4 regions of the Blautia aquisgranensis genome follow, and region 2 is predicted to be linked to each of the others. Evidence: riboswitches for the same ligand, from Rfam matches in the RefSeq annotation. Region 2 holds a riboswitch; each other region holds the start of a gene.
The links. A riboswitch is a leader RNA that binds a small molecule or an ion and turns the genes downstream of it on or off. The one in region 2 is predicted to bind cobalamin.

Region 1 (4,346 bases), on a different contig from region 2:
GGTACATTCATTGATACCATCGTTATCTGTACAATGACAGGTCTTTCCATCGTCATCACAGAAACATGGAACACAGGTCTTGAGGGTGTTGCCATCACAACAGCAGCTTTCCAGAAAGGACTTCCTTTCCCGCCGGTTGTCGCATCCTTCTCACTGATGCTGTGTCTGGTATTCTTCGCATTCACAACCATTCTCGGATGGGATTATTACGGTGAAAGATGTCTGGAATACCTGTTCAACAGAAACAAAGCCGCAGTTACAACATACCGCTGGCTGTACATCATCTGCGTATTCATCGGACCATATATGACTGTAGCAGCAGTATGGAACATCGCAGATATCTTCAATGCCCTGATGGCATTCCCGAACCTGATTGCTCTTCTTGCCCTGAGCGGTGTGGTCGTAAAGGAAACAAAAAATTTCTTCAAGAGACATAAAAACTACGAATTCTGATAAAAAAAGACGCAGCTTTTACATTTTTGCCGTGTAAAAGCTGCGTCTTTCTTTTCGGAACCACTGTCGCTTTTGAACTTACAGTTTCCCACCGTAATTCTTATAATTCTCAATATAATCCAGGATCTCCTCCGGATTCTTCATAAACCTGCAAAGTCCCACAACATCCCGTGACATAAATTTCTCAGCTGCCGTATATTCCAGCAGTTCTCTCATACTGTCATAATAGCCTTCGATGTTATAGAGAACGATCGGACGATCGATCCGCCCCAGACTCTTTAATGTCAGGATCTCAAAAAATTCCTCATATGTACCGATTCCTCCGGGTACCACGATCGTAGCATCGGAACGGCTTTCCAGGAGATGTTTTCTCTCTCTCATGGTTTCCGTAAAAATAAACTCCGTACAGTGCTGATACAGCACTCCCGGCTGGTCAAAAAATTTCGGCGAGATTCCAAGGATATAGCCTTTTTCATGGGAAACTCCCCGGGCAGCTGCACCCATCAGGCCAGTCTCACCTCCGCCAAACACAAGCCCGTGACCTCTTTTTGCCATCAGTCGTCCAAGCTCTTCTGTCTTTTCATAATAGATTTTTTTGAGCTCCTCACTGGATGCTCCGTATATGCAGATATTCATGATTTCTTCTCCTCTTTTTTCCAAAATGACACCATCTCAGAAATATTTTACCTCAAATCCATTCTTCCTACAATAGTCATCCACCCTGGTATCTTTTTTACATAAAATCTTTGTTCCTCTGTTGATGATCCACTCTCCAAGAACCTCCGGATCTCCGGAAAATTCTACTGTTTTCAACATACTGCATCCATGAAACGCCCATTTTTCCACAGTTTCCACACTTTGAGGAATTCTGACGTATTCCAGTTCTTTGCATTTCAAAAAAGCACTCTCTCCTATAAAATGCAGATTCTCCGGAAGTTTCAGGTTTTTCAGACCAGTCTGATAAAAAGCTTTTTCTTCTATTTTTTCCACAGACTTCGGTATCTCTATTTCTGACAGCTCTATACATCTGTAAAAGCTCTGTCTTCCAATCTCTCTTACAGTTTCCGGCAGAATAATCTGCGAAAGCTCCCTGCATTCCATAAATGTTTCTTCCGGAATTCTGAAAATCTTTAAATTGTCATCAAAAGAAACCTGCTGTAATCTTTTGCATCCGGAAAAAATCCCTTTTCCCATGCGTTCAACTGTTTTTGAAATCTGAAATTTTCTCAGATTTACGCAACCGGAAAATGCTCCGTTTTTTATTTTTTTCAGTTTTTGCGTATCTACCGTTCTTAGTCTCGTACACCCCGAAAAACTTTCCTTCCCGATTTCTCTTACACAGTCTGAAAAAACTGCCTCCTTGATCCGAATGTTATTTTTCAGTGCCTCATCACCAATCTTTGTATATGGCCATGTGATAACGAGCCGTCTGTCTCCATGCTTATCTGCACAGCCTCTCAGAAATGTTTTTTCTTCATCCTTCTGTAACCGCCACACCAGTGTTTTCTGCATTTTTTACCTCTCAAATAAAAAAACAGGTGCAATATCCCGAAAGATATCGCACCCGTATTATAATCATGTTTTTCTCAAACAATACCATCTGCTACCGCAATATCTCTGAATCCGGAAGCTGTTTTCTCTCCGTAACCCGAAAAAAGGTTCACAAAATAAAACAATCTCCCACTCCATTTATCATTGCGTGTAATAACTGGTAGCAGCTTTAAGCAGGTATCCTGGCTTATGTAATCACGGTCTTTCTCCTTCTCATACAAAATATGTACAATGGATGCAGAAAACCTAAACAAATACAGTAGCACGACTGCCTGGGATTCTAACCCTGTTCCCTCTTGGCTCTGTCGATATAACAGAGAACTTAAAACCGGTAATTGTTGAATTACTTTTCCATATTTAACTGTGCCGAAATTATAACATAATTCTCTTACCGTGGCAATCCTGTATTGACGCAGCCGGATTATTTATTTTACTGTCACCTTGCATTTATAAACTGCTTTTCCTGATTTTACAGTAATAACTGCCGTTCCTTTTTTAAGTCCTTTAATTACTCCTTTAGCATTTACGTAAACAACTTTTTTATTGGAAGAAGTGTATGTGATCTTCTCAGCAGAAGTAATTGGTTTACGTACAGGTTTTAATGTATCCGTTTTTCCTTTTTTCAGAGTAATACTGGATTTCAGGCCTGTAATGGCTGTTGTTCTTACAGTTCCTTTCTGTACGATTACTTTTACTTTTGCTGTCTTTTTACTTGCCAGTGTTACAGTAATATAAGCTGTACCTGTCTTTTTCTGTGCAGTGATCACACCTTTGTTATTTACTTTGACAATAGCTGTATTGCCTGATTTCCAGGATTTTACAGAATCTCCTTTTGCCAGTCCGCTTACTTTCACTTTGTTTGTGGATTTTCCCGGATTCAGCCTGATCTCATATGCATTAAGCTTAATTGTTGCTTTCAGCTTGCTTCCTGAGCTTTTCGTCTCCTTTTTGCCGCATACAGAACAGGTTCTTGTAATCTGTTTTGCTGCAAAGACCGTAGCTGCTTTTGTTGTCTTCCAGGAGCTCCATTTATGAGTCACATGTGCTGCCTTCTGCACAACTACTTTTACTTTTGCTGTTGTCTGACTTGCCAGAGTTACGGTAACATAGGCTGTTCCTGTCTTCTTCTGTGCAGTGATCACACCCTTGTTATCTACTTTCACAATAGCTGTATCACTTGATTTCCAGGATTTTACGGAATCTCCTTTTGCCAGTCCGCTTACTTTTACCTTATCTGTGGACTTTCCTGAAACCAGTTTAATTTCATATGTACTGAGCTTAATCGTTGCTTTCAGCTTGCTTCCTGAGTTTTTCATTTCTGTTTTACCGCATACAGAACAGGTTCTTGTGATCTGTTTTGCAGCAAATACTGTAGCCTCTTTCGTTGTCTTCCAGGAACTCCATTTATGATCTGCAAGTGCTGTAGATTCTGTCTTTTTCTCGCCACACCAGGTACAGGTAAATGTTTTACTTCCTTTTTCCTTACATGTGGACTGCTTTGTAACCACACCTGTATTCCAGCTGTGTTTTGTATGCTCTCCTTTATCCTTAAGATCCCAGTAAGCTGTCTTTTTATTTACAAAACGACTGTACGCATCCAGAGCCTGAAGAGCCTGTACCGTAGACATTTCACTGGATTTCGTCATGGACATGGAATGTGAAAAACCATTGTCACTCTGAATATAGCCGGTCAGATTGGTGATCAGATTCATATTTACAGTTCCAAAATCACCGCTCAACGGATCAATTCCCATAGATGTCAGAGCAAGAAGCACCTGGGCAGTACTTTCTGAAGTTCCATATCCGAAGTCATCACCCATTGTATTTTTCAAATAGGTAAGTGCCTGATCGGAGATTTTTTTTGCTGCTGTATTATGATTTCTGTAAACAGAAAGTGCCTGAAGAGCCATTGCTGTAATATCAGAGCTTCCACCTCTCGCATCGGAAAGACCGATTCCTCCACTTGCTGAATTCTGGAACTTTGCAAGTTCCGCTATAATAGCACCGCGATTCCATTTTGCACCGGAAGGTATCTGAATATCTGCCGCATCCAGTGCAATCAGTGCATAGATCAGTTCATTGGATCCGTTTTTCAGCTTCGGTGAATTATATATCATCTCTGCCAGATTAACACCATTTACATTTGTGATGTCTTTTCCCATGGAAGTTAAAGCAAGTGCTACGCGCTCAATATCCGTAGGTTTCTGGTCTGCGCTCCAGGTTTTTACTGTCTCGCATACAGAGTTATAATATGCATCCAGTTTATCCTGTGCGATCGTCTTTCCGCTACGCGCAAGTGCATATACAGCCCACTCATCTCCATATTTGTAGCCTTTTGTTTC
Region 2 (4,346 bases):
TGGATACCAGCACACCGATGGGCATCTCGGAATTTTTAAGGATCACACGACATGCCACATCGCACCAGATCAGAAACGATGCACCAAGAAGCGCACTTAAGGGGAGCAGTTTTCTGTGATCTGTTCCAAAAAGGATCCGGACCACATGAGGGATCACCAGTCCCACAAATCCGATTACACCGGCACAGTACACGGCAAATCCGATCATAACAGAAGCAATGATCAGATAAAAAGTCCGCAGTCTGTGCAGATCTGTTCCAAGGGTAATGGATACGTCATCTCCCAGAAGCATCAGATTCAGGTTCCGGTACTGCGTCCAGAAAACAGCCACGCACACCAGCGTGACCGGAAGCATTACACCCACTCTGGTCCAGCTTGCTCCGGCAAGACTTCCCATGCTCCACTTCATAACTTCTGTTGCCGCATTTTTGTCATTGGTAATATAAATGACAAAATTGGAAAAAGCAGAACAGACTGCGCTGACCGCCATTCCCGCAAGGATCAGTTTTGCGGAAGTTGCCTTTCCACCCATGTTTGCAATGGCGATCACCGCAAAAGAAGTGATCATCGCGCCAATGAAAGCTGTGATTCCCACAGAGTTTCCACCAAGAAAGCTTCCGATTCCAAGCATGATGGCCAGTGTGGCACCCAGAGATGCACCAGATGAGATACCCAGCACATACGGGTCTGCCAGCGGGTTCTGCACGATAGCCTGCATCACCACGCCGCACACGGAAAGAGCCATTCCAACTGCCAGAGCCAGAAGGACTCTAGGCAGCCGGATCAGCCACACAACATCATGAACTGCGCCTTCCGCATAGGCGGACAGACTTTTTATATGAAACAATTTATAAGCGATAACGCTGTATACATCCTTCAGTGACAGATCCGCATTTCCAAAAGTGATGGCTGCAAGTATGGAAAAAATAAGGAATCCTGCAAGTCCGATGAGAACTGCCACATACATGGATGTTCTGAGCACCTTATCTTTTTTTCTCTGTGAAGCTGTTTCTTTCACTGCATTTTCTCCGATCAGTCAAGATTTACGTCCGGATATAATCCCTTTGCAAAAGTTTCGATTCCGTCCTGGGTACGTGTTGCACTTGCATACATCTCACTGAGCATGATCGGGTAAACACGTCCGTTCTTTACTGCGTCAAGGCTCTTCAGGGACTCATCATCCTGGATCACTGCAAGCTGGCTGTTCTTAACAGTTTCCGGATCATCTCCTGCATATGGCATGTAAACCACAAAGATCACGTCAGGGTTGGCTGCGATGATATCCTCTTTTCCAACGGTGGAAGCATCCGGGTTTGCAAGAGTTGCGCCTAACTGTGTTACCATATCTCCGCCAAGGCTCTTTACGCCATAGTTTGTGATGTCATCTCCAAGAGGCTCCAATACCATTACGCTTGGTTTGTCTTTTACATCTGCAGTTGCAGTAAGAGTTTTGTCGATCACTGCTTTTGCATCATCAACGATAGCCTGTGCTTTGTCCTGTACATCGAAGATCTTTCCGATATTTAAGATATCTGTGAATTCATTTTCCAGTGTTCTGTCGCCGTCCGGACGAGTATTGGTGTTGTAGTAGGTGTTGCAGCCTTTGTCGATCCAGTCTGTTACATTTCCCAGATTCTTATCAGAGAAAAGAGAGCTCCAGGATAAGATCATGTCCGGCTCCAGCATTGTTACAGTTTCAAGGGATGGGGTAAATTCGTCAAGATAATTTGTTTTTGAGAATGCTTCTTTGAGATCTTCCGGAACTTCATTATCAAGACCTGCGGTAGCTACCAGGTGGTCTTCCAGACCAAGTGCGAGCATAGTCTCAATGCTTCCCTGATATACAGCAAGGACTTTTTCCGGTGCTTTTTCATAAGTGGTTTCGATTTCGTTTCCATCGTAATCATAGGTTGTGATGGTCAGAGGATATTCTGTCTTGGTTGCCTCTGCGGAAGAATCTTCGGTGTCTGCAGACTCTGTACTGTCTTCTGCTGCCGGCTGGTTGTCTTCCTTGATGGTCTCGGAGTCTGCTCTCTCTGCGGCATAAACAGCCGGAGCTGCTGATACGGTCATTGCCGCTGCCATTACCATTGCCATGATTCTTGTGGATACATACTTGTTTTTCATTTCATTTCCTCTCTTTTCGCCTGTTTTATCTCCTGTTGCCTATGGGTAACCGAAAAGATGGGGCTTCATAAAATCTGCACGGAACACTTTGTACGGAAGCTCCCACTTACATACTGTCAAGCAGGTTTCCTGACTTACAGACTCAGAAAAAACTCCGCAAAATAAAAACTGATACACCATTCATCTTTTAGCCGATCATGAATGATGTATCAGAATTTTCTCCAGAATCTCTCTGACATCGGGATTTCGCCTTCTCACATGAGTTTCTGCAATGGCATGTGAAATCCCTTCTTCTGTATACAGTGGCCGCAACCGCTCAGGCTTTTTACCCGATTCCCTCCTCACAGTATCCGGCAGCATATGTGCCGGTGATACTGTTCACTTCACAGCAATTCAATTACGCTGATACTGATTCTAACATACCGGTTTTCCAATTACAACCTTGAGGCCGGATTTTTACAGTTTTTTGCAGAAATAGTCTGCCCGGAGAGATCCCTCTCAGATCTTCTTCAGCTTGGCAAAACCGGCGAACATTTTTTTCACGCCGACTTTGTCAAAGTCTACCGTCACTTCGTAGTCTCTGCCGCCGTCTGCGATATTTTTTACGATACCGACTCCGAATTTCACATGACGGACCGTGTCTCCCTCACCATAGTCCAGGCTGTCCGCCTTCTTCACTGTGAAATCTTTTTTCTGCAGGGTGCTCTTTGCCTGGAAATTCATTTTCATCTGGGCATAGGCGCTTTTCGGAGATACGATATCATCTACTCTGGGCTTTTTCTCCTGAATGGTATGTCCAAGATCTACCAGCTCCCGTGGAACCTCCCTTACAAAACGTGACACACGGTTATACTGAGTCTCCCCACGGATCATCCGCTGTTTTGCACAGGTTAAAGTCAGTTCCTTCATGGCACGGGTGATTCCCACATAACAGAGCCTTCGCTCCTCCTCGATATCCGACGGATCACCGGACCAGATGGAAGCATATCCCGGAAAAACACCGTCCTCCATTCCCACGATAAATACATTGGGGAATTCCAGTCCCTTGGCACTGTGAAGGGTCATCAGCAACACATAATCCTGATCCGGATCAACAGAATCGATATCTGCCACCAGTGCGATCTCCTCCAGAAATGCAGAAAGTGTTGCCGGCTGTCCGGCCTCCTCCATGGCTTCCTGGAAGGATTCTGTCTTGGAGATCAGCTCATCGATATTTTCGATCCTCGCCTGAGCCTCCTCCGTTTTCTCTGCCTCCAGTTCCTTCACATAACCGGTAAGTTCAATGACCTCTTCCAGAGTTTCACGGACTGTATAAGCCTCCGCCTTGCTCTTAAGTCCCTGGATAAAGGAAACAAAATCGTTGATCTTGGAAGCAGCGCGGCCAATGGACGGCACTTCCTCAACCACTCGGAGCGCATCATAGAAGCTTAAATTCATATTGTCCGCATAATCCTGGACACGACCGATACTGGTAGCTCCGATTCCACGCTTTGGCACATTTAAGATTCTGCGCACTGCGAGGTCATCACTTGCATTATCAATAGTCTTGAGGTAACTCAAAAGATCCTTGATCTCCTTGCGCGCATAGAAATTAACCCCGCCAACGATCTTGTAAGGAACATTCGCCAGGAGGAATTTTTCCTCAAAAAGACGTGACTGGGCATTGGTTCTGTAAAGTACTGCACAGTCCTTGTACTGGAATCTGCCGCTCCTGCGTCCCTGCATGATCTCGCCGGTTACATATTCCGCTTCCTCGAAACCATTGTTGAACTGACGGAAATGGACTTTATCCCCCTCTTCGTTCTCTGTCCAGAGAGTTTTTTCCTTACGCTCTGTATTGTGGACGATCACCTCATTGGCTGCGTTAAGGATGTTCTTGGTAGAACGGTAATTCTGCTCCAGGCGCACCACCTTAGCTTCCGGGAAAACCTTCTCAAAGCCAAGGATATTTCCGATATTTGCCCCGCGGAAACGGTAAATAGACTGGTCATCATCACCTACAACACAAAGATTCTTGTATTTCTCAGCAAGAAGACTTACTAATTTAAACTGTGCCGTGTTGGTGTCCTGATACTCATCCACCATGATATAACGGAACCGTTCCTGATAATAATCCAGGATATCCGGATTGTGCTGAAAAAGCTCCACCGTTTTCATGATCAGGTCATCAAAATCCAGTGCATTGTTTCCCCTTAAAATGGACTGGTATTCCTTATACA
Region 3 (4,346 bases), on a different contig from region 2:
CATTGAGGAAGCGTGATTTCTTCGCATAATCTCCATCTCCCACATTGCACTCATCCAGTTCCTTCTGCGCCTTGGCAATGATTCCCTCATAACCGATAGCCAGAACCTCTTCATATTTGACTGTTACATGGCCAACGCCATTGTAGAAATAGTTTCCCGGTGTAAAAATATTGTGATCGATCGCACGGATCGCTTCCGGTGCCATATAGGAAGTTGCAAGTTCACTTGTAGTCTTACCCTTCCAGTATTTATGTACCTCGCGAAGCTCTGCCTTGGTCTCCTCCGCAATATAAAATGGATCTGCTGTTCGTGTAGCTACTGTATCCAGCTCATCCTCCAGCCACTGGAAAGAATATTCCGGGAATGTCTGACATCCTCTCGGTGCGATAGTACTACTTCCGACGATCAGCTCCTCATCACGGATGATGATCGGAATATTACGCAGAATATGAGCAAAAGCTTTCGCCCTTCTCGTAATGATCGGCTCATCTTCAGTTTCTTTGTAAGACTCTGTGACAAGTTTCGCTCTGGCAGATTCGATCACCGGCATCTTCGCATAAAGATTATCAACAAGATGCGTGATCCTGTCTGTTTTCGGGATATCTGCTATATGAAATTTCTCCATGATTCTCCTTTCTCACAACCGGCTGTTTCTGGTGATCTGTCTGCCTCCACGCTTCCAGAACCGCTCCTGTCCGGCTATGTGCTCATGTACTTTCATTATACCTTACCCCCACTTTGATGTCAACGAAATCCAACATGTATTCCTTGCCGTTTTTGTGGTTTTTGTAGGTTGAATTCTGTGAGTTTTATTTGTTTTTCGTGTAATTGAGATTTTTTCTATTGACTTTATTTTTCCACTCTGCCATACTTGTTTTATCAGAATTCATTAGAAAACATATCCGTTCCCAATACAGGAAACGAACTGTAAAAGAGGTGTATTTTTATGTATCTTTCCGATATGCACACCCATTCCATTGCCAGCGGACATGGCACGGAATGCACGATCACCAACATGGCGCGGGCTGCCGCAAAAAAAGGGCTCCGTCTTCTTGGCATCACGGATCACGGTCCCGGAACGCTGGCTGCCGGAACTTCTTCTTATTTCCGCAGTCTCACCTACTCTCCGAAGGAGCATTTCGGAGTTGAGCTTCTCTACGGGATCGAGCTGAACATTCTTGACCGGAATGGCACCGTAGATCTGAATCAGGAATTATTAGGTAAACTTGACTATGCAATCGCCAGCATGCACAGCTGGAACTACCGCTGTGGTACCCGTAACGAGAACACTGAAGCTTTTATCAATGTAATGAAAAATCCCTGTGTCAAGATCCTGGGACATAGTGATAATACTCATTATCCTGTTAATTATGATATCCTTGCCAGAGCCGCAAAAGCAACCGGCACGATCTTTGAGATCAACGAAGCATCCCTGGCGCCTTACGGATATCGCGGGGATACCAGAGAAAACTGTTTCGAGATCCTGCGCTGCTGCCGCAAATATGATCTCCCGCTGCTTCTTTCCAGTGACAGCCACGGGCCGGAACACATCGGCGACTTTACATATGCTGCTGATTTTGTTCATCAGGCCATGTTTCCGGAGCGTCTGATCCTGAACAATCAACTTCCACGGCTGAAGGTATTTTTGCAGACGCATGAAGATTCTGTTCTTTCACAATTGTAAATCTCTGCAAAAAATTTCAGCAGCTTCCTGTACTGATTTTCCAATAGTCCTGTGAGAGCCAGGCTGACATTTTTTTGTCAGTACCGGCTCTTTTCATTTGATGCTGCAGCATATTTCGTATTCTTTAACGCATCAAAAAAGCCAGGTCGACATTTTTCCTCGTCAACACTGGCTTTTATATACCCACTTCTTATATTTATCATACCTTAATACGGTTTCTTCACATTCTCTTCCGTATTCTCTCTCTGCTTACGCACAAGATCTGCAAGTTCTTTATACTTACCTGTAATATATCCGTAATTTTCTCTTCTGTGTGGAAGCTTACATCTGGAGCAGTCCTTGATGCCGCTGTCCAGGAACCGGAAATTACCGCCGCATTTATCTCCCAGCGCATATAACGGGCAATAGCAGAACAGGCAGTTAAAATTGTCCGGGTCTGCTCCCGTATGGCATGGAAAATACTCACATTTCTTATGACTGTAATAAGAAAATTCCTTGCCCTCCCAATATGGTTTTGCCATGACCACAACCTCCTCCCAAGGTTATGCACTCATGATTTTTCCCATAAAAAAAGAGGTAGCGATGCCACCCCGGGGTAGAAATATAATCCGTTCATGAGTGCGCGGAGGGAACGAATGTATCCGGAGTAGTATCGCCTGCCATTTAATCATGTATAATTCATATGAACAGGCGCATTCCATAAAAAAATGCCTACTCTCGTAAAAAAGTAGACAACGTTCCAGGGGTGCGGAGTCCCTGAAATGGTTGTTACACTTTACACGGAAGTTTAACCTCGCCATAACAAGCAGGTTTCCTGGCTCCGGGATCATCGCTCCTCTCTCCTTCTCATACTTACGTACAATGGATTCTGAGATTCGCTCCTCCGTTACAGTGACCGGATCGCTCAGGTTTCTCACCTGATTCCCTTTTCTGCTGGTCTCTGATAATTATCAGATAACTGTCAGACACCCTCAGCACTTGCTATGTTCAATATGGAATTATACTGACATTATAATAACACCATGTTAATTCTGTGTCAATACCATTTGCTTATTTTTTTGAAGTTTTTCAACAATATATAAAATCACGCAAAAACAGCCCGATGAATTGCTTTGGCTTTTCACCGGGCTGCTGTATTTCTTAATTCAGGCTGATATTTATCTGTCTCTTTTTTCTTATACGAGACGTCTTACAGATACGATTGTTCTGTATGTAGCGTCATTGCTGACCTTGATACCATCCTGGGAATTGGAAGCATGAACAATCTGACCGTCACCCATATAGATAGCAACATGTCCGCCGTAGCAGATCAGATCTCCTGGCTGTGCATCTGCGTAAGATACCTCTGTACCTGCATTCTGCTGCTCATACGATGTTCTCGGAAGGCTTACGCCAAAGTTCGCATATACGCTCTGCACAAAACCGGAGCAGTCTGCACCGTTGGTAAGGCTTGTTCCGCCCCATACATACGGATTACCTACAAACTGTGTTGCATAATCTACAACAGATGAACCGGATCCGCTGCTGTAGGAAGAAGAGCTTTCGCTGTCAGAAGAAGTATCTTCTGAATTATCCTCTGACGCATCTGCTGCTGTTTCTCCGCCTTCATCGTAATCAGCATTGTCTTCTGCTGTATCTGTATTATCACCATCAGTATTACCGGACTCATCTGTTATCACATTGCCATCCTCATCATACTGAACATCTTCATTTTCCCCGGCATCCGTATCTTCATCTGTGTTCTCGATCACATTGCCGTCCTCATCGTACTGAACATCTTCGCTCGCATCTGCTTCATTCTGCTGCGCCTCAGCCTCTGCCTGACGTCTTGCTTCTTCCTCAGCCTCTGCCTGTGCTCTTGCAGCCGCTTCAGCTTCTGCCTGACGTCTCGCTTCCTCCTCAGCAGCAATACGCTCTGCCTCTAATCTCTGAAGCTCTGCTGTCTGCTCTGCAAGAAGATTCGCATAATCAGTAGCCTGCTGCTGTGCATAAGCGATCTCATTATCATAATCTGCAGATGTTGCACGTTTCTCATCCAGCTGTGCCTGAAGATTCTGGGACTCTGCCTCATATTCCTGCTTCATTCCCTCGAGTTCAGCCTTCTCCTGTGTATACTGTGCTTCCAGGCTGGCTACCTGCTCGATTGTGTTGGAATATTTCTCAAGGCTCTTTCTGTCCTGCTCATATGTCTTCTGTGTATACTCAGCTCTCGTAAGAAGCTCAGACAGATTCTCGGCATTGAGCATCATCTGAAACCACGCATCATCTCCACCTTTCTCATAAAGGTACTGAATACGTTTCTTCATCGCCCCATACTGCTTCTCCTTAGCATTCTTCGCTTTCTCAAGGTTAGTCTGTGTAGATGCAATGTCGGCTTCTTTATTGGAGATATCTCCTTCCAGCGTCTGAATCGAAACCATCACGTTTACAAGATTCGCGTCTAGAGTTGAAATTTCGCCTTCAATCTGCGATTTCTGTGCAGAAAGCTCATCCAGTCTGGAATATGTTGCATTCAACTGCTCGTTGGTTGCATCCATCTCCTGCTGAAGTGCTGCTTCATCTTCTCTTGTTGCGCTTACGCTGACTACCTGTGCTCCGCTGATGATGAGCGCCAGTGTCAAACATAATATTCTTTTCTTCATGACTGTTCACCCTCGCAATC
Region 4 (4,346 bases), on a different contig from region 2:
CCTTCACCGGAAACTATACAACGTCTGGAAGCATGTGGCTCCCAGGTGGAATATACCATGAAAAACGGTGCGATCACACTGGAGACAGATGGAAAAAAGCTTCAGCTTTATGAAAATAATCCAAAACGTGAAAAAAACAAGTGACTTTTGGACAGACTTGTTGTAGAATAGTCAGGGTTTGTGCAAAAACGAAACAAGAATGCGGATGAACCTGTCCGCTTCACACACAAGACAAGGAGTTTTTTATTTATGAAATATGATGTACTTATCGTAGGTGCAGGTCCTGGAGGGATTTTTGCAGCCTATGAACTGATGAATAATGACCCGGAGAAAAAGATCGCGGTATTTGAAGCCGGTCATCCTCTGGAAAAAAGAAAATGCCCGATCGACGGTGAAAAAATAAAATCCTGCATCCACTGCAAGACCTGTGCGATCATGAAAGGCTTTGGTGGTGCCGGTGCTTTTTCCGATGGAAAATATAACATCACCAATCAGTTTGGCGGAACTCTGTATCAGCATATCGGCAAGGATACTGCCACAGAGCTGATGGAGTATGTAGATAAGCTGAACCTGATGCACGGCGGAGAGGGAACGAAGCTCTATTCCACAACAAACAGTGAGATCCGTAAGCTCTGTCTTCAGAACGGACTGCATCTTCTGGATGCTTCTGTCCGCCATCTTGGAACAGATATCAACTATGTGGTACTGCAGAATCTCTATGAGAAGATGAAGGAGCATGTAGATTTCTATTTTGATGCTTCTGTAGACAAGGTTGAGAAAACAGAGGACGGTTACGCAGTTCTTGTGAATGATCAGCGTTACGAGGGAACTTACTGTATCATTTCCGCAGGACGAAGCGGAAGTAAGTGGATGGAGTCCGTATGTACAGATCTTAAGATCCCGACACTTTCCAACCGTGTGGATATTGGTGTTCGTGTGGAGCTTCCGGCAGAGGTGTTCAGCCGCCTGACTGATGAGCTTTATGAGAGCAAGATCGTTTACCGTACCGAGAAATTCGAGGATATGGTACGTACCTTCTGTATGAATCCGCGAGGCGTTGTCGTTAATGAGAATACCAATGGAATCATCACAGTAAACGGACACAGCTACGAGGATCCGGCCAAACATACCAACAACACCAACTTTGCACTTCTTGTATCCAAGCATTTCTCAGAGCCGTTCCATGACAGTAACGGATATGGCGAGAGTATTGCCAGACTTTCCAATATGCTTGGTGGCGGTGTTATGGTTCAGCGTTTCGGAGATCTGATCCGTGGAAGACGAAGCACAAAAGCCCGTATCGAGGAGAGCTTTGTGACACCGACACTTTCCGCAACACCGGGAGATTTAAGTCTTGTAATGCCGAAACGTATCCTGGATGGAATCATCGAGATGATCTATGCGCTGGATAAGATCGCGCCGGGTACAGCAGACGACGATACACTGCTCTATGGTGTGGAGGTTAAATTCTATAACATGGAAGTTGAAATCGACGAAAATCTGGAGACCTGTCACAAGGGACTTTTCGTTATCGGAGACTGCAGCGGCGTGACCCATTCACTTTCCCATGCATCTGCCAGCGGAATTTATGTGGCCAGATATCTGAAACAGGAATATTTTGGTAAATAAATATAGTGGAATATAAAATCAGGAAAGAGCTTCTTCTTATGTATAGTTATATATGGGAAGGGGCTTTTTCTATTTGGAAATGAACTGCAGGTCTGGTTCTGAAAACAGGACAGGAAATGTAAACTATAAATAAAAAATATAATTTTAAATCAACTATATATTTTTCACATAAATAAAATATATAGTCAGATAATAACTGACAGATTCAAGGTAAAAGCTCCTAATAATCGGACAGTCGGCTTGACATTTATGTAATTTTGTGGTAAAAAAGAGACATCCAGATTAAATTGAATATGTGCAAATGTTATAGCGATAAGGTTGCATCAGATCTGATGCGTAAAAGAGAATCCGGTGGGAATCCGGAACGATACCGTCACTGTGAAAGGGGAGCTGTTTTTGAAACCACTGGGAGACCGGGAAGGAAAAGCAGCGCTGAACCAAGTCAGGAGAACTGCCTTATTGAGAGATCCTAGATTCGCGGTTTACGAATCTGTATTCTCCATAACAATACAGAACTTCTTTTTATGTATTGCGAAGAGAATCCTTTATGTAAGACAGGCGGCCGCGGAGAGCAGCCGTTTTTTGTATGTATCGCAGATCTGGAAAATACATGAAAAGAGGACGATAAGAAATGAAAAGAAAAACTATGTTAGCTCTGATGCTCGCAGTTTCCATGACATGTTCCATGGGTGCAGCTACAACAGCAATGGCAGCAGATGACTCCGCAACAGAGGAGAGTGCTGAGGACACTACAACAGAGACTTCTGATGCAGATAAAGAAGCAGCAGACAACGTAGCTTCCCTGATCGATAAGATTTATGTTCAGGAGAGAACTGATACAACAGATGAGGACTGCAAGGCAGCCAAGGAAGCATGGGATGCACTTACCGACGCACAGAAAGAGCTGGTAGAGGGAGAGAACGCTGATCCGGACTACTTCGGACGTGACACAGGTGATGCTTCCAAGGATGATCCACGTAACCAGGATGAGATCGGAGAGAACGAGCTTCTGGTAGTAAGCTTTGGTACATCCTTCAACGACAGCCGTGCAGAGGATGTCAAAGGAATCGAGGATGCCCTGGCAAAAGCATATCCGGACTGGTCTGTAAGAAGAGCTTTCACAGCACAGATCATCATCAACCATGTTGAGGCAAGAGACGGAGAGAATATTGATAACATGCAGCAGGCACTTGACCGTGCAGTGGCAAATGGTGTTAAGAATCTGGTTGTTCAGCCGACACATCTGATGCATGGCGCAGAGTATGATGAGATGACAGAAGCAATCAACGAATATAAAGATAAATTTGAGTCTGTAGCAATTGCAGAGCCAATGCTTGGTGAGGTTGGTGACGATACAACTGTGATCAACGATGATAAGAAAGCTGTTGCACAGGCTATCACAGATACAGCATGCAAGGAAGCTGGTTTCGACAGCATGGATGCAGCAGCAGAGGCTGGTACAGCATTTGTATTCATGGGACATGGTACTTCCCATACAGCCAATATTACATATGATCAGATGCAGACACAGATGGAAGACCTTGGACTCAAGAACGCTTTCATCGGTACTGTAGAGGGTAAGCCGGAAGATACCGCATGTGATAAGGTTATCGAGAAAGTTAAAGAGGCAGGATACAAGAACGTTGTTCTTCGTCCGCTGATGGTTGTTGCCGGTGACCATGCAAACAACGATATGGCCGGTGATGAGGAGGATTCCTGGAAGAGCCAGTTTACAGCATCCGGAGACTTCGACAAGGTAGACTGCCAGATCGAGGGTCTTGGAAGAATTGAAGCTGTTGAGCAGATCTATGTAGATCATACAAAAGCTGCAATCGATTCTCTTGGAAGCTCCGATGAGTCCGCAGACGCAGATGCTTCTGCAGAGTCTGACGCATCCGCAGATTCCGCTGAGGATTCCGCAGAATAAAAATATATATCTGATCTTCAGTCAGATAAAAATAGAAAATGAATGTAACTGCCCGGAAAGACTAGGAAGACTGTCTTCCGGGCAGATTGCTATTGAAAACAGCGGTTCAGGAGAGTACTGCATGAGACAGGAGCTTATGGAGTGCTTTCCTGAAATGCTGTATATACAAGAAAAATGCTTCATATTAAGAAAATGTTTTACATAAGGAAGGGAGAAACTAATTATGAAAAAACGTTATGTAAATTTGCTTCTTGCAATGGTAAGTGCATCTGCCATGATGCTTGCATCTGTGCCGGTAATGGCAAAAGATGATTCCGCAAAGACAGAATCCAGTGAAGATGCCAAGGCAGAGGACGAGAAGGAGACAGATACTGCCAAAGAAAGCACACTGGAGGATGGTACCTACCAGGCAGAATTTGATACAGACAGCAGTATGTTTCATGTAAACGAGGCAAATGACAAGAAGGGAACACTGACAGTAAAGGATGGAAAAATGACCATTCACGTAAGTCTGGTTTCCAAAAAGATCGTAAATCTTTTCCAGGGAACAGCAGAGGATGCCGAAAAGGACGGAGCCGAGATTATTGAGCCGACCACTGATACTGTGAAATACAGCGATGGTTATACAGAAGAGGTATATGGCTTTGACATCCCGGTACCGGCTATTGACGAGGAGTTTGATGTGGCAATCCTCGGTGAGAAGGGAAAATGGTACGACCATAAGGTCAGCGTCAAGAATCCGGAAAAGGATGATACAGCAGCAGAAGAGACAACGGAAGCATCTGATAAA

Region 1: another riboswitch for cobalamin. It lies ahead of WMO28_RS02155 (leucine-rich repeat domain-containing protein); the one in region 2 lies ahead of WMO28_RS04305 (ABC transporter substrate-binding protein).
Region 3: another riboswitch for cobalamin. It lies ahead of WMO28_RS12405 (cysteine-rich small domain-containing protein); the one in region 2 lies ahead of WMO28_RS04305 (ABC transporter substrate-binding protein).
Region 4: another riboswitch for cobalamin. It lies ahead of WMO28_RS12470 (sirohydrochlorin cobaltochelatase); the one in region 2 lies ahead of WMO28_RS04305 (ABC transporter substrate-binding protein).

The regions. Positions count from the first base shown of each region.
Region 1 covers NZ_JBBMEJ010000002.1:38,634-42,979, reverse strand. Annotated here, with positions in the region: gene WMO28_RS02165 (amino acid carrier protein) at 1-453, shown strand, start outside; gene WMO28_RS02160 (LOG family protein) at 532-1,089, opposite strand; gene WMO28_RS02155 (leucine-rich repeat domain-containing protein) at 1,126-1,965, opposite strand; cobalamin riboswitch at 2,160-2,345, opposite strand; gene WMO28_RS02150 (Ig-like domain-containing protein) at 2,430-4,346, opposite strand, start outside.
Region 2 covers NZ_JBBMEJ010000003.1:178,034-182,379, reverse strand. Annotated here, with positions in the region: gene WMO28_RS04310 (FecCD family ABC transporter permease) at 1-1,018, opposite strand, end outside; gene WMO28_RS04305 (ABC transporter substrate-binding protein) at 1,033-2,127, opposite strand; cobalamin riboswitch at 2,234-2,524, opposite strand; gene pcrA (DNA helicase PcrA) at 2,626-4,346, opposite strand, start outside.
Region 3 covers NZ_JBBMEJ010000015.1:44,782-49,127, forward strand. Annotated here, with positions in the region: gene WMO28_RS12395 (glycyl radical protein) at 1-625, opposite strand, end outside; gene WMO28_RS12400 (PHP domain-containing protein) at 947-1,684, shown strand; gene WMO28_RS12405 (cysteine-rich small domain-containing protein) at 1,891-2,205, opposite strand; cobalamin riboswitch at 2,472-2,676, opposite strand; gene WMO28_RS12410 (NlpC/P60 family protein) at 2,860-4,326, opposite strand.
Region 4 covers NZ_JBBMEJ010000015.1:61,557-65,902, reverse strand. Annotated here, with positions in the region: gene WMO28_RS12480 (DNA internalization-related competence protein ComEC/Rec2) at 1-144, shown strand, start outside; gene WMO28_RS12475 (NAD(P)/FAD-dependent oxidoreductase) at 250-1,629, shown strand; cobalamin riboswitch at 1,928-2,102, shown strand; gene WMO28_RS12470 (sirohydrochlorin cobaltochelatase) at 2,261-3,556, shown strand; gene WMO28_RS12465 (hypothetical protein) at 3,780-4,346, shown strand, end outside.